Regions from separate parts of the Novosphingobium terrae genome, predicted to be linked through region 1. Evidence: riboswitches for the same ligand, from Rfam matches in the RefSeq annotation. Region 1 holds a riboswitch; the other holds the start of a gene.
The links. A riboswitch is a leader RNA that binds a small molecule or an ion and turns the genes downstream of it on or off. The one in region 1 is predicted to bind fluoride.

Region 1 (8,076 bases):
GAAGGCGGTATAGACCGGATCGCTGCACTGGAAGCCAATCGTCGAGTAACCCGTCGTCGGCAGACCGTTCGACTGGTTGAAGCTGGGGATCTTGAAGCCCTTCGAGAAGGTGCCGCGGATCTTCAGCTGCTTGACCGGCTGGAACTGTGCTTCGAACTTGGGCGAGAAGTTGCTCTGACCGCTCGAATAGCTGTCATAGCGACCATCGGCCTTCAGCTTCAGGAAGGAGAACACCGGCGCCGCGACTTCATAGAAGCCCGAATAGACGCGGCGCGAACCCGACACGGCCACACCGTTGACGCCGAAGTAGCTGTCATCGGGGTTGGCGCTGGGCTGATAAACGCTCTCGAAGCGGTAGGCGGCGCCAACCGCGATGTTGAGCTGGCCGCCGGGCATCTGCAGGAAGTCACGGTTCACCGTGCCCTGGATCTGCGTCAGCTTCGAGCGGTCCGTCGTGTGGACGGCGGGCGCGATGAAGTCGCGGGCAGCCTGGGTGTTCGTGCTCTGGTCACCGAAATTGTAGGTGCCTTCGGCCACCGCAGTCTGGAGATTCACCGCATTGACATAGTTGAGCTGGTTGACATCGAGGTTGATCCACGAGGTCGTGCCTTCAAGGTTGAAGTTCCAGCCCTTGCCGAAGTCGCCGCTGATGCCGCCCGAGAAGCGGTAGGTCTTGGCGTTGGTGTAGGTTTCGGTCGGCAGGTCATAGGTGCCCGAAAGCAGCGCTTGCTGGCCGCTGGCGGCAAACGGGTTGTTCTTGGTGTTGAGCACGCCGTTGCTGGCGTTGCAGTTCACACCCGTCGCGCAGGTGTAGACCGGCAGCAGCAGCTGGGTGGTGTCATAGGTGCCACCATCCGTCTGGGTGTTGAACGATATGGGGTTGCCCGAGCTGAAGGTCTTCGTCTCGGCAAAGTTGAACATGCCGTAGACCTGGATGTGATCGTTCACATTGGCGGTCAGACGTGCATTTGCGCCGATACGGGTGATCTCGGGCGAATACATCGCATATTGCGACGTGCGGTCCTGCTGACAGGCCACACTGGGCGAGGCGGTGTCGGTGGAAGCGAGATGGCCGGCGGTGTTGATCGCGGTCAGCCCCTGGCACCCGGCCGAAGGCGTGATCATCGTCCACTGGCCGGTGCCGCCACCGGCGCCATTGTTGGCGGTTGGATCCCAGGCCTGAGCAAAGCCGACCGGGGTGGCCGACTTGGTCACGTCATAGGCCTTGATCAGGCCGGTCGACTGCACGCCGTTGCGGATGCCATTGTTCAGGCACGAACCCGAAGCGTCGCAGATGGTCGACTGGTTGGCGGTGCCCCAGATGCCGCCGCGCTGGTTCTGCATCACAGCGGCGTTATGCTGATATTCGCCGTTGATGTAGAAGTTGTAGCCGTCTTCAGCGAGGCGGCCCTTGCCGTAGGTGGCATCGAAGCGCGCTTCACCGGCATGGCCCAGCTGCGAAATGCCGCCCGAAGCATTCGCGTGGAAACCGACGATTTCCTTCTTCACGATCACGTTGACCACACCGGCCACCGCGTCGGCGCCGTAGGTCGAGGAAGCGCCGTCCTGCAGCACGTCCACGCGATCGACGATCGATTCAGGAATGGTGTTGAGGTCGACGAAGTTGCGCACGCCGTCGTCAGCCAGCGGATAGACCGCGCTGCGCAGACCATCGAAGGTGGTCAGCGTGTAGCCGTCGTTCAGACCGCGCAGCGACGGAGCGCTGGCGCCGGTGGCGAAGCCATAGCTCGACCAGCTGGTCGGCATGGTGCCTGCGTTGTTGGCCGGCAGAGTCTGCAACGCGTCAGACACGGTGTTGATGCCGCGCTGGGTCAGACTCTCGGAAGACAACACCACGAGCGGCGAGGCCGTGGCGGCCGCCGGATTCTTGGTGATCGAGCCGGTGACCACGATGGTCGGACCGGTGTCTTCGGCAGGCTTTGCCGCCGGAGCCGGAGTCGGCTGGCTGGCGTCCTGCGCGAAAGCCGAAGTGGCGATCAGCGCCGTACCCAGGACAAGCGTAGCGACGCCCGTCTTGAGCACATGATTCATGCGAGTATTCATTGTCACCTCATGAAGTGGATAGAGTCCCAAGTCTCTTTCCGCCCCCTGTTAACCCTCCCCAACTCGTTGAATGATCACGTCCATGCATGTGCCCAGCATGCGGGAGCGAAATCCGAGTCCGTTCAGGTCCGTGACAGCTTCATGGCTTAATCTGATGGACTTACGCCAGCCACTTACAGCGCTGTTAGCAGGTTGGCCTTGTTCATGTTGCGCGTTTAACACAGTGGCCGACATGGCAGTCACAGCAGTCCGACTCGGGTTATTTCACAGAATTGAAATAAAGTTTCCGTGACTTGGTCATTTGTGTGGCAATTTTAGACATTTCGTCCTGAAAATGTCACTTTTGGCCGCTGGAGCACTGTGTAAACTCGGCGATCTTTCGCGCAAGCGGCGCTGTCCATTTGTTGCTGTTGCGTGAAAAATTGCAACTCTGCACAAAATACCAATTGACACCGCTTCACAGGGTGATCCGCCCCTTAGTCGATGAAGCCTGAGTCCGGCAAGCCCTTATTGCACTGCAACATACAAAACACATAGCAACGCCAACGCCCTAACCTTGACGTCAAAGGGCTTCTGGGGCATTTGCGGCCTTACGGCGATGGATTTCCGCCGGGCATCATGCCGAACCGCCTGCCCAGTCAAACCTTGGCAGGCTGATGATTCCTACCTTTCGCCGTCTGGCAACAAGGAGGAATCATGCGCGCTACATTCCAACGTCTTTTCCATGCCCTGGCCCATATCGGGCTGCATCGCGCCCTTGCCGCCTTACGCCTGCTGCTGGTGCTGATCGCGATGGCCGCTGTGGTGGGCTCGCTCTGCGCCGCTTTCCTCTGGAGCCTGGATGCGGCGACCCACTTGCGTTTTGCGCATCCGTGGTTGCTGTTTTTGCTACCTTTGGGCGGTGCGGTGGTCAGCCTGCTCTATCGCTGGCTGGGGCAGAGCGTGGAGGCCGGCAACAATCTGCTGATCGACCAGATCCATGAGCCCGGCGGCGGCGTGCCCTTGCGCATGGCGCCGCTGATCTTCGCGGGCACGGTGATCACCCATCTGTTTGGCGGATCGGCGGGGCGCGAGGGCACGGCGGTGCAGTTGGGCGGATCGCTGGCCAGCACAGCGGCAAGGCTGGCACGGCTCAATGCACGGGGGCTGCGGCTGATGCTGATGGCGGGCATTGCGGCGGGTTTTGGTGCCGTGTTCGGCACGCCGCTGGCTGGCGCGGTCTTCGCGCTGGAGGTGCTGGCGGTGGGGCGGATCGAAATGGCCGCCCTGATCCCCTGCCTGATCGCCGCGCTGGTGGGGGATTGGGTCTGCGGGCTGTGGGGCATTCAGCACACCGCCTATCGCATTCCCTTTATGGCCTGGCCCAATGGCGCGGCGCCGCTCGATCCGCTGCTGGTGATCAAGGCCGGATTGGCGGGCGTGGCTTTCGGCCTGGCGGGGCTGGCTTTTGCCGAGGCCAATCATGCGCTGGGCGGCTGGCTCAAGAAGGCGATGCCGCATCCTGCGCTGCGCAGCATTGTCGGCGGGCTGGCGGTGATCGGCCTGACCTATGCGGTGGGCACAAGGGCTTACCTTGGGCTGGGCGTGTGGTCGCCCGATCCGAACATGCCGACGATTGCCGGCTTCTTCACCGCACCTGCCGGGCCGTGGGATTGGGCGCTCAAAATGCTGTTCACGGTGGTCACACTGTCAAGCGGCTTCAAGGGCGGCGAGGTGACGCCGCTGTTCTTTATCGGTGCGGCGCTGGGCAATGCTCTGGGCGTGGCGCTGGGGGCTCCGGTGGATCTGTTCGCGGGTCTGGGCTTTGTGGCGGTGTTCGCGGGGGCGGCCAACACGCCGCTGGCCTGCACGATCATGGGGCTGGAGCTGTTCGGCGCGACGCATATGGTGCCGATCGCGGTGGCCTGCTTCGTCGCCTGCCTGTGCTCGGGCCATAATGGCATCTATCTCTCGCAGCGGATTGCCCTGCCGAAATTTATGGGCCGCCCGGTGCCGCAAGGCACGACCTTGCGCGACGTGCGAGGCCGCAGACACCGCCGCAAGAGCTGATGGAGCGGTCGGACGGAACGACAGGGCGCCACTGAGGTTTCGTCGGGAGACGTTATGGGAGCGCGAGGGCCCGGAGCATGTCTCTTGAGATATGCGACCAACCAAAGACTCTCCCCTCGCATTTTTCTTCCTTCTTACTTGCCTACCCCTTCGCTTCTTCCCAAACCTGACCCTCCCTCCAATCGCAGGACCTGAACGCATGCGGCTCGACGATTTCGACCCTAACGACGTGGATGTCGAGGATCAGCGCGGCAAAAGCGGCGGCTTTGGCGGCTTCGGAGGCTTTTCCGGACAGGGCTTCCAGCTAGGCGGCGGCAGTCTGGGGATTGGCGGCATTGCCCTGCTGATGGTGGGCGCCTGGGCGCTGGGGATCAATCCGCTCAGCGTGCTGGGGCTGGTGAGCGGCGGCGGCGAGCAGCAAGCCTATGCCCCTGCCCCGCAACGCGCGCCCGTGGAGAGCGGCAAAGACGCCGCCAGCAGCTGCACGGTGGATGCCTTCAGCAAGGAAAGCTGCAATGCGCTCTCCTCGCTCAACAAGACATGGCGCACGCTGTTCGCCAGCCGCAACCACAGCTTCGACAAGCCGAGGCTGGTGTTCTATTCGCAGCGCGGCTCATCGGGCTGCGGCGCGGCGCAGAGCGCGATGGGGCCCTTTTACTGCCCGGCGGATCAGGGCATCTATCTCGACACCGATTTCTACCGCGAGATGGATCAGAAGCTGGGCGCGGGCGGCCAATTCGCGCGCGACTATGTGATCGCCCATGAATATGGCCATCATGTGCAGAAGCTGCTGGGCACCTCGACCAAGGTCACGCGCCTGCAACAGGCCGATCCCGATCAGGCCAATCCGCTCTCGGTGCGGCTGGAGCTGCAGGCCGATTGCTATGCCGGTGTCTGGGCGGCGCGCAACAAGGACCGGATGGAAGCGGGCGATATGGAAAGCGGCCTCAACGCCGCGCATCAGATCGGCGACGATGTGCTGCTGAAGGCAGCGGGCCGCACGCCGGTGGAGGCGGCCTTCACCCATGGTTCCTCGGAACAGCGGATGCGCTGGCTGCGCAAAGGTATGGAAACCGGCGATCCGGGCCAGTGTGACACGTTCAAGGCGGCAGTGCTCTAACCCCGAACAAAGAGAGGCGGCCCGGCAGCAGAACCGGACCGCCTTGAAGGTTGGGGGTATCAGATCAGAAGTGGAAGATCACACCGCCCATCGGGCGCAGGCTGTGGAAGTCCACCGTATCGAGCTGGAGGCGCAGGCGCGGCCCGGCGCGTCCGGTGGCCCCCTTCAGGCCGATGTCCTTGGGGCCGACTTCGACACCCACGCCATAGACCCAGTTGCTGTGGTCGCTGAAACCGCGGTTGCTGTGCGGGTTGATCCACTCGTAACCGGCCGAGACATAGATCAGCCCGCTGTCACCGGCGCGGGCGCCGACACGGCCCTTCACGCCATATTCCCAGTTGATGTCGTTGAAGCCCTTGGTGCCATTGCCTTCAACGCCGACGAACACCGGCCCCAGCGGCACGTTCACACCGGCCACGCCGCTGATCAGCGCACCATTGAGCGTGCCGTGATTGGGCGAAGTGCCGAACTGGCTGCGATGGTCGAAGCTTTCGTAGCCGCCGAGCACGCCGACATAAGGCTCGATGCCAAAAGCCTTGGAGCCGTCGGGCGACCTGGGGCCGCTGTCGTCGGGCGCGGGGGCGTCAGCGGCGGGAGGCGGGGCGCTGTCCTGCGCGAAAGCGGCAGCGGGCACAAGGCTGACGCATGCAGCCGCCAGAAGAGCGAATTTTTTCATTTGCACAACTCCAATAACGCTGAACAATGTCCAGCATCCTGCGAACTATCCAGATCATCTGGTTACATATTGAGATAGAAGGAGAGCGGCCCGATCATCGGCCAATCCTTCCGGCAGGCGCACCTGCAAAACGTCAAACCTATTTCATTCCTTGCTCCACAATCACCGGTTCATCATGGAATCGGTGCGTCGGGTCATCAGGACCGTCATGGGATGAAGCCCAGGGGACAGCGCTGGTTCCCCCTTCAGGCAAAGCCGCGCACAACTGTGACATTTATGCTGCAACTGCAATTTTGACTGAAAAGCTTGGGAAAGTTGGCGCGTATTACCGTGCGAAACCCCCGTTTTCCGGGCGAAAAGGCCGCCTCCCCAACCCCGGCCTGCCACATGCACGGCCGGAATTGTAACCTGAACGGCTCGTTGTCCTGCGCGGAAAGCGCGGCGGATGGATGGAACCTTCCGGCGACAAAGAAAGACGCAGATGAATGATTTGCGACGGATCAGGCGATTGCACGGCGGCGCGGGGCCGGGCATAGCAGGGCTCGTGAAACGCTTTACGCCCCCCCATCGCTCGATGAGCCTGGCCCTGTGCCTGATGGCTCTTTCCGTCACCAGCGGCTGCGCCCATTTCCGCGAGGGCGCCGAGCGCGCGCGGGGGCAAGACGACACCGCAACCCGGCCCGAGGCACAGCCCGAACCGGCACCGGCGCCTGAACCGGCCCCCGTCGCGCCTCCGCAGCAGCCGCGCCGGGCCGAGCCCGCGCCGACGCCTCCCCCGCCCCCTGCTCCTGCTCCTGCGGCACCGGAGCCTGCGCCTGTTACGCCTGCTCCCACTGCGGAACCGGCTCCTGCTCCTGCGCCCGACACCAGCAAGGCCGATGCCGCCGCGCGCAAGGCCGAGGCTCGCGACCGCAAGGCTCAGGCCGCCGCAGACGCCAAGGCCCAGCGCGCTCAGGATAAGGCGGCGCGCCACGCCGAAAAGGCCGCCCCCGAGGCTCCCGCCCCAGTGCGCGAACCCATTCCGGACGCGGCTCCGGTTGCCGCAGCCCCCCCGCCACCGCCCCCCGCTGCCCCGGCAGAGGCAGCCGCTCCGGGCAGCGCCAATGCTATCGTCACTTTCGCCAGCACCCCCGGCACCCATTGCGGCGCCTGCGAGACGCTGAAAATTTCCGTCTCCCCCGGCGGCAAGGTGCTGATCGAGCGCGGGCACTTCTCCGGCGGCAGTGACTGGCGCTATCGCCGCTACACCGCCCGGGTGAAGCCCGAACAGGCCGCAGCCTTCTCCGCCAGGCTGACCGCCTATCGCCCGCAGGGGCGCCAGCTCGCCGCTTGCACCGCTCCGGCAGGGCGCGACAGCGGCGTGGTCGTGGAGTGGTTCGAGATGGGCCGCCATGACCAGCTCAACGTCAGCTTCGCCTGCAATGCGCAGATCGCCGAGGCAATGCGTTCTGCGCCCGATCTGCTGGGGTTGAAGCAGTTGGACTTCCCCTGGAAGCCTTCACGGTAATGAAGTTAGAAGGGTAGATGCGAGGGTGTTACACCCTCGCGCTCCCATGACGTCTCCCGACGATAAGGCAGTGGCGCCGAAATGGAGTGCCCGGGCTCTCCACCTGCGCAACATGGGGCGCCGCAAGCATGAACACCCTAAAGTGTTGCACCATCATGTCCTGCCTGCGGCGCGGCAATCTGGGCGCAAGGCCGAACCCGATGCGCCACGTAGACAGTAAAGGGAGCGCGAGGGTTATGACCCTCGCATCTTCTCTACCTGCAACCCCTTACAGATAACGCGCCAGCTCACCCAGCTTGGCCAGTTCCTCACGCGTAGCCCGCGGCAGCGGCCCGACCAGATCTTCCAGATGGTGTTCGATATGGTCGGTCACCAGCAGCGTCTTGGTCTTGTCCAGCGCCGAGACCACCGCCTGCATCTGCTGCGCGATCTGCAACCCGTCGCGCCCTTCGCTGACCATCTCGATGATCTTGGCGAGATGGCCCTGAGCGCGTTTCAGCCGGTTGAGCAGATCGGGGTTGGCGGCATGGCTCATGGTGGGTCTCGTCAGCGGGGGATATCGAGCCAGCCATGCACCGCGACATAGAGGCCGACAACCAGAATCAGCAGCCCCGAGGCATAGGGCGCGCGGCGCACCAACTCCCCGAAACCATCCCAACG
Region 2 (8,076 bases), on a different contig from region 1:
GCAACTGTGGAGCGCATCGCAAGCCATGACGGGCGTGACGTTCGGCTAGAGGCCGGGCGCAGGAGGATGAGTTTCGCGTGATGATGACCATGATTTTTGCCCTGCCCTGGCTTTATGTCGTGATGCGCAGCCTGATGCCGCTGCCCTGGCCGCTGGGCCTCAGGATTGCGGTGGCGCTGGTTCTGCTGATCGCCTCGCGGTTTCATGATCTGAGCCGTCTTTCATCCGGTTCCCGCTTCAATCCCGAGTTTCCGCGGGTTGTGGTGATGCTGTTCAACTGGCTCTTCGGCGGGCTTGTCCTGCTGATGGTGTTCCAGATCGCGCTCGATCTGGCGGCGCTGATCGCCATGCTGGCCGGGATCGGTGGCGGGTCGCTCTGGATCACGGCGCGCTATGCGATCGGGATGGCGGCTTTCGGGTTGGCAGCAGTTGGCGTCTGGCAAGCCGCGCGTGTGCCGCGCCTGCGGGAGGTGACGGTGGCCATCCCCGACCTGCCCGACGCCTTTGAGGGTTACCGGCTGGTGCAGCTCACCGATCTGCACATCAGCCGCCTGTTTCCCGCCAGCTGGACCCGCGCCGTGGTCGCGGCCACCAACCGTCTGGGTGCCGAGCTGATCGTGGTGACGGGCGATGTGATCGACGGGAGCGTTGCCAGCAGGCATGCCGGAGTCGCGCCGCTGCGCGATCTCTCCGCGCGCGATGGCGTGTGGCTGAGCCCGGGGAACCACGAATATCTTTCCGGCTATGACGCGTGGATGGCGCATTTCGCCTCGCTCGGCATGGGCCTTCTGGCCAACGCCCATACGGTGATCGTGCGCGGAGAGCGGCAGCTGGTGCTGGCCGGGCTCACCGATCGATCGGCACGCATGGCAGACCGGCCGCTGCCGGATCTGGGCAAGGCGCTGGCCGGGGCGCCAGCAGATGCGCCGGTCATTCTGCTCGATCACGAGCCGGGGCGGGCGCGGCAGGCGGCGGCCAGCGGTGTTGCGCTCCAGCTGTCAGGTCATACGCATGGCGGCATGATTCTGGGGCTCGACCGGCTGGTTGCGCGGGCCAATGGCGGCTTCGTGTCGGGTGCTTATGCCGTGGATGGCATGACCCTCTACGTCAACAATGGAACAGGCATCTGGCCGGGCTTTGCCCTGAGGCTGGGCAAAAGCTCGGAACTCACGCGCATCACCTTGCGGCGGGGGTGAGGGCATGCGCCAGCATCGGCGCGCCTTGCAGGAGCAATCGGCCTGCTGCGTGCCTTCGGGATCGAGGCGATCAGCGCTCAGTCTTCGCCCTTGCCAGCCAAATGGGATCGCGATAAACGCCGCTCCAACCTCCTATTGGGGGGATCAGGGGATGGCGCTCCCCTTTAACTGACCGCCTTTTGGCTGATGACTCCTGCCGAGCGCCCCGTTGGCGTCGGCAGGGACCCTGCCCGCTCGGCGTCACCCGGAATGGTGAGGATCGAGGGGCCGGCCAAGCTGGTGAGCCAATTTGATGACGTATGACGGATCACCGCTGAGATCCGATGGACCAGATTATGAGTATCCATAAAACCGTCCAGCTTTTCTACAATCCGCAGGCCGGAAGCTACAGCGACGCGACCATCACCCGCCTGCTGCAGGCCTTTCGCGAGGCTGGCGCCCGTGTCCATCTCACGCCGAGCGTGGATACGCCCCCGGTCATCGATCCGGCTGCGACCCATATCTGCATCGCCGGGGGCGACGGCACGGTGCGGCATGTCGCGGAAGCTGTGGTGCGCGCCAACCGGCAGATTCCGGTCGCCATCTATCCGGCCGGGACGGCCAATCTGCTGGCGCGGGAAGGCAAGCTTGGCCGGCGCCCGGCGCGCCTTGCGCAGGCGCTGGTCGATGGCCCGACACGCCGGCACAGTCCGGTCCAGGCGGGTGACAATCTGTTTTTCGCCTGCGCCAGCGTGGGGCCGGACAGTCTGGCGGTTGCCGCTGTGGCATCGTCCCTGCTCAAGCAGCAGATCGGGCGGTTTGCCTATGTCGCCGCCATCGCGCGCCTTCTGCGCAAGTGGCCAAGGCACCGCATCACCCTTCGCGCCAATGGTCGCTCATGGGATTGTGAGGCGGTCTATATTGCGAAGGGGCGGTACTATGCCGGTCCCTGGAGCTTTGCGCCTCAGGCCAAGGGCGATGATGGCAAGCTGCATGTCGTTGCGCTCCGGCGGGCGAGTCGGCGCGAATTCCTCCGCTTTTATTGGCGCATGCTGGGCGGCGCGGATGTGGTGCGCGACAAGAACGTGATTGCTTTCTCCTGCACGCAGCTGTCGCTGCAATCGGACGATCCGTTGCCCGTGCAGGCCGATGGGGATGTGGTGGCGTCTTGCCCCATCGATGTCTCGATCCATGAGACTCCGGTCCATATCTGCTGAAGGGGCTTTGGCGAGCCTGATGTTCGCTTGCCCTCGGCACTGACCGGTTCCGCCCCCTCCCGTTTCCGACGGAATCGTGATGCAGGCCTTTCCCTGCCTTTCTCTCAATGCCCTGTCGCCGCGCGGCGTGAGGGCAGGTGTCAGAGGCTCAATAAAACCTATCGATAGATAGGCATTGACGTTCACGCGCTTTGCGGCTAGTGCGAGCCCAACAGACTACCGACTGATAGGTAGCTATGGCAATTGAAGCAGGCTCCCATTCGCCTGCCTTTCCACCAAACAGGAGCATGACATGGACCGCCGTCTGTTGATGCTGGCTCTGGGCATGTTTGCCCTGGGGACCGACAGTTTTGTCATCGCCGGCGTGCTGCCGGAAATCTCGCGCAATTTCCACGTCAGCATTGGCGCTGCAGGACAGCTGACGACCGTTTACGCGATCGCCTATGCGCTCTTGTCGCCGGTCGCTGCGGCGGCATTCGCGCATGTCGAGCGCAAGCGGCTGATGCTGTCCGGCCTTGCTGTCTTCATCATCGCCAACCTCGCCACCGCCTGGGCGCCGAGCTTTGCTTTTGCGCTGGTGGCGCGGGCTCTGGCAGGATTGGGAGCGGCCATCTATGCCCCCATCGCCACAGGCGCCGGAGCCAGCATTGTCGCCCCTGAAAAGCGTGGTTTCGCCCTGTCCATGGTCATCGCGGGGCTGACAGCCTCGACAGCGCTGGGCGCGCCGATCGGCACGGTGATCGGCGGGCTGGGTGACTGGCGCTATACGATGATCTTCGTCTCGGCGATCAGCGTGGTCAGCGCGCTGGGCATCACGGCCTTTCTCAAAAATGTGCCTCTGCCGCCCGCGATCACCCTGCAGCAGCGACTGGCGCCTTTCGCAGACCGTCGCATCGGACTCACCTTGCTGACGACCCTGCTGGTGCAATGCGGCAATTTTGCCGTCTACACCTATTTCGCGGTGATTTTCGACCGGGCGACGGGCGGCAATCCGCTGGTGCTGGGCGCGCTTCTGGTGCTGTGGGGCACGTCTGGCACGGTGATGAACCTTGCCGGGGGGCGTGTGATCGACAGGATCGGGACCCGGCGCATCCTCAACACCATGCTGGTGATGCTGATCCTGACCATGACGAGTCTGTCCTGGGCCGGGGCCTCGCTGCCGACTGCCATTCTGGTTATTGCGCTTTATGGCGCCAACAGCTGGGGGCAATTGGCCGCGCAACAGCACCGGCTGGTTTCAACAATGCCGGGCGCGGCCTCGATTGTCCTCGGGCTCAACACGTCGGCGACCTATATCGGTGTTGCCTCGGCGGGGGTGATCGGTGCGGCCAGCCTGAACCTTGTCGGGGCGCATAACATCGGTTGGGTCAGCTTCGCGCTCTATGGCGGCGCCTTGGTGGCGGCGGAGATGGCGCACCGCGCCATTGCCAACCACCGGCATGCGGCTCCTGTGCCCGAGATGGTCGCTGCCAAGGCTTGATCAGGCTTATCTCTGAAACCGGGGCCGGGCGAAAGTCCGGCCTTTTTTACGGCCAGAATGCTGACGAGTCGCCTGCATGAATGGCCTGATAGAAGAGTGATCAGGGGCATTTGCGCCATGCTGCCACACCGATCGCTTTCTGCCCTTACCGACTGAAAAGAAGCCGTAATCCTGCGCCTTGATGCACAGCCTTTCTCTGCATTTTGGCGATGAACCTATCTACTGATAGATTGCTGTTGACATGAAGGTATGTTTGCGGCACATCGCCATTGCCCTATCAAGTGATAGGTAGATTTCAAAAGCATCCACACCGCTCGAAGAGCTTTGGTTCCGGTTACCGCATTCCCATCAGGCAACCCGAAGCCGCCTCTTCCCGCAACCAGCCGAACCCAACCTGCCGCCCTCGATCCGCGAGGCGCGGGACGAATTCTTGCGCCTCGCGATGCCGGTCATCGCTCTTTCGAAAGAGGGGAATCATGAACCAGCTTACAGAACTCGACGCCGCCGAAGCCCCGGTCATCGCGCAGCCAACGCGATCCCGGGCCAGGGTCTGGCTGGCAACCGGCGCGGCCATCGCCGTGCTTGTCGCTGCCGGTCAATTCGGCTCCAGCCTCTTCGCCACGGCGACCCCGCCGCCACCGCCGCCGCCCAGCGTGTCGGTCAGCGCACCGTTGCAGCGCGCCATCGATCAGCGCCTCAACTTCCTCGGCCAGTTCGCGGCGACCAGCCAGGTCGAAATCCGCGCTCAGGTCGGCGGCACGCTCAAGGCGGTGAACTTCAAGGATGGCTCGGTGGTGCAGCGCGGCGCCCTGCTGTTCCAGATCGATCCGGTGCCCTATCAGATCAAGGTCGATCAGGCCCGCGCCGAGCTGGAGGCCGCCAATGCCCGCCTTTCGCTCGCCACCCGCGAACTGACCCGCGCCGAGGAGCTGAAGGCGACGGATGCCGGATCGGCGCAGAATGTCGATCAGAAGCGTGCCGAAAAAGCCTCCGCCGCAGCGGCGGTCAATGGCGCGCGTGCGACACTGCATGACGCCATGTTCGATCTCGACAAGACCCGCGTCTATGCGCCTTTCACCGGGCGGATCGGCACGCATCTGGTCTCGGCGGGCAATCTGGTGGCCGGCAGCCGCGCTGCCACCAGCCCCACCACCTTGCTCACCACCTTGGTCTCGATCGATCCGGTCTGGCTGAACTTCGACATGAGCGAGGCCGATTACGCCGCCTTCCAGCGGGACCGCCCCAAGGGCGCACTGGCCAACAAGGTCGAGGTGGCGCTGGGCGGCGATGGCGCCTTCACCCGGCAGGGCACGCTCGACTTTCTGGACAACAGCATCGACCGGGCCAGCGGCACGATCCATGCCCGCGCCACGCTGAGCAATGCCGATACCACGCTGACCCCCGGCGCCTTCGGGCGCGTGCGTTTGGCTGTCTCGGGCGCGCGCCCGGCGCTGCTGGTGCCCGATGCGGCGGTGCTGACCGATCAGGGCGACCATGCCGTTTATGTCGTCGGCAAGGACAATGTGGTCGCTCAGAAGAAGGTCACCATCGGCGATCTGCGCGGCGGCCTGCGTGTCATCACCTCGGGACTTACGGCGCAGGACAGGGTCGTCGTTGACGGCATTCCTGCGGTCAAGCCCGGCGCTCCGATCACCCCTCAGGCCGGCGTGATCCGGTTCGACGCAGAGCAGGATTGAGGCCCATGAAACTCGCCCACTTCTTCATCGATCACCCGCGCTTTGCCGCGGTGCTCTCGATCTTCATCACCATTGCCGGGCTTGTCACCATGCTGGTGCTGCCCATCGCGCAGTACCCCAGCATCGTGCCCCCCACGATCGACATCACCACCAGCTTCCCCGGCGCCAATGCCGACACCATCGCCCGCACCGTGGCCACCCCGCTGGAGCAGGCGGTGAACGGCGTCGAGAACATGGACTACATCACCAGCCAGTCGACCAGCGATGGCGCGCTGACCACCACGGTCTATTTCAAGATCGGCAGCGATCCCAACATCGACCTGATCCTCACGCGCAACCGCGTGCTGGATGCCGTATCGCGCCTGCCCCCTGAAGTTCAGGCGCAGGGCGTGAAGGTCAACAAGACCATCAAGGCGCTGGTGCTGGGCGTGCATGTCTATTCGCCCGACGGCTCGCGCAGCCCGGAATATCTCTACAACTATATGCTGAAAGTCCGCGACCAGATCTCGCGCCTGCCCGGCGTGTCGCAGTTCCAGCTGTTCGGCTCGCGTGAATATGCCATGCGCGTCTGGGTCGATCCCGATAAGGCGGCGGCCTACAACATCAGCGCCAATGAAATTCTGGCCGCTCTGCGCGCACAGAATGCGCAGGTTTCCACCGGGCGTCTGAATGCGCCGCTGGACGGAGCCAAATCGCACGGCGCCTATGAGGTCAATGTCGAGACTTTGGGCCGCCTGACCACGCCCGAAGAGTTCAACAATGTCATCGTCAAATCCGATGCCCAAGGCCACATCACCCGCATCCGCGACATCGGCCATGCCGAGCTTGGCGCCTCCGATTACGGCACCAAGGCCTATGCCAACAAGTTCGTCTCGACCCCGTGGTTCGTGGTCGCCACGCCCGACGCCAATGTCGTGGGGCTGGAGCATGCGATCTGGGACAAGATGGCGCAGCTGCGCAAAAGCTTCCCCTCGGGCGTCGATTATCTGGACATCTATGACCCCACCACCTTCGTCTCGCAGTCCATCGATGAGGTGGTGACCACCATCGGCATCGCCATTCTGCTGGTGGTCGGCGTGGTCTATCTCTTCCTGCAGAGCTGGCGCGCCACGATCATTCCGGTGGTGGCGATCCCCATCTCGCTGCTGGGCACCTTTACCGTGCTGGGGCTTACGGGCGGCTCGATCAACAATCTCTCGCTGTTCGGCGTGGTGCTGGCGGTGGGGATCGTGGTCGACGACGCCATCGTGGTGGTCGAGAATGTCGAGCGCAACATGGCGCTGGGCATGACGGCTCGCGAAGCCACCCGCCGCACGATGAATGAGGTTTCCACCGCGCTGATCGCCATCGCGCTGACGCTGTGCGCGGTCTTTGTGCCCACCTCTTTCATCCCGGGCATTTCGGGCCTGTTCTTCAAGCAATTCGCCATCACGATCTCGGCGTCCACGATCATCTCTGCCTTCGTCTCGCTGACCTTGAGCCCGGCACTCTGTGCGGTGCTGCTGAAGCCCCATACCGCCAGCCATGCCGAGCCGAGCGGGGTGCGCAAGCATCTCAACCGCTTCTTCGGCCGCTTCAACAATGGCTTCACCGCTCTGTCGGAGCGCTATGCCAGTTTCACCGGCACAGCGGTGCGCAAGACCGGCGTGATGGTGGTAGCCTATCTGTTGCTGATCGGCGCGACGGCCTTCCAGATGTCACGCATGCCCAGCGGTTTTATCCCTGAATCCGATATTGGCTATCTGGCCACGGTGATCCAGCTGCCCCCCGGCGCCAGCCTTGAGCGGACCGACAAGGTTGTGCGTGAAGTCAACGAAATCGCACTGGGCCTGAAGACTGCCAAGGGCGAAAATCTGATCGGCGGCACCTCGCCCGTCACCGGTCTGGACGTGGTGACCAACACCAGCGCGCCCAATGTCGGCACGGTGTTCACTGGCCTGCCCTCGCTCTATGGCAAGCATATCTCCGGAACCGACGCCCACACGGTGGTCGCCGCGATGAACAAGGCGACGGCCAGCATCAAGGACGCGCGGGTCATCACGCTGATGCCGCCTGCGGTACAGGGGCTGGGCGCGCCGGGCGGCTTCACGCTGGAGCTGGAAGACCGCGGCGGTCTGGGGCCCGAAGCCCTTGCCAAGGCCACCAATGATCTGGTCGCGGCGGCCAACAAGAACAAGGCCTTTGCTGGAGCCTTCACCCTCTTCAACGCGGGCGCGCCCTCGATGAAGGCGGACATCGACCGCGAAAAGGCCGAGAAGCTGGGCCTGACCCCCACCGATATCTTCTCCACCATCGGGCTCTATCTCGGCTCGCAATATGTCAATGATTTCAACTTCTATGGCCGCACCTATCCGGTCTATGTGCAGGCGGATCACCAGTTCCGCTCGACCACGGCCAACATCGGCGATCTGAAGGTGCGCAATGCTGCGGGGGCCATGGTGCCGCTCAGCTCTGTCACTACCTTCAAGAGCGAAACCAAGCCCTATCGCGTTCCCCGTTACAACCTC

Region 2: linked by a shared signal. The riboswitch ahead of HGK27_RS26730 (diacylglycerol/lipid kinase family protein) and the one ahead of HGK27_RS14010 (voltage-gated chloride channel family protein) in region 1 are both predicted to bind fluoride.

Annotation. Positions count from the first base shown of each region.
Region 1 is NZ_JABVZR010000001.1:3,127,460-3,135,535, forward strand. It holds gene HGK27_RS14005 (TonB-dependent receptor plug domain-containing protein) at 1-2,052, opposite strand, end outside; fluoride riboswitch at 2,650-2,737, shown strand; gene HGK27_RS14010 (voltage-gated chloride channel family protein) at 2,761-4,113, shown strand; gene ypfJ (KPN_02809 family neutral zinc metallopeptidase) at 4,313-5,233, shown strand; gene HGK27_RS14020 (opacity protein) at 5,298-5,909, opposite strand; gene HGK27_RS14025 (hypothetical protein) at 6,454-7,416, shown strand; gene HGK27_RS14030 (metal-sensing transcriptional repressor) at 7,685-7,951, opposite strand; gene HGK27_RS14035 (nickel/cobalt efflux transporter) at 7,963-8,076, opposite strand, start outside.
Region 2 is NZ_JABVZR010000002.1:1,992,400-2,000,475, forward strand. It holds gene HGK27_RS26720 (SDR family oxidoreductase) at 1-49, shown strand, start outside; gene HGK27_RS26725 (metallophosphoesterase) at 81-1,196, shown strand; fluoride riboswitch at 1,335-1,399, shown strand; gene HGK27_RS26730 (diacylglycerol/lipid kinase family protein) at 1,532-2,392, shown strand; gene HGK27_RS26735 (MFS transporter) at 2,685-3,872, shown strand; gene HGK27_RS26740 (efflux RND transporter periplasmic adaptor subunit) at 4,349-5,569, shown strand; gene HGK27_RS26745 (efflux RND transporter permease subunit) at 5,575-8,076, shown strand, end outside.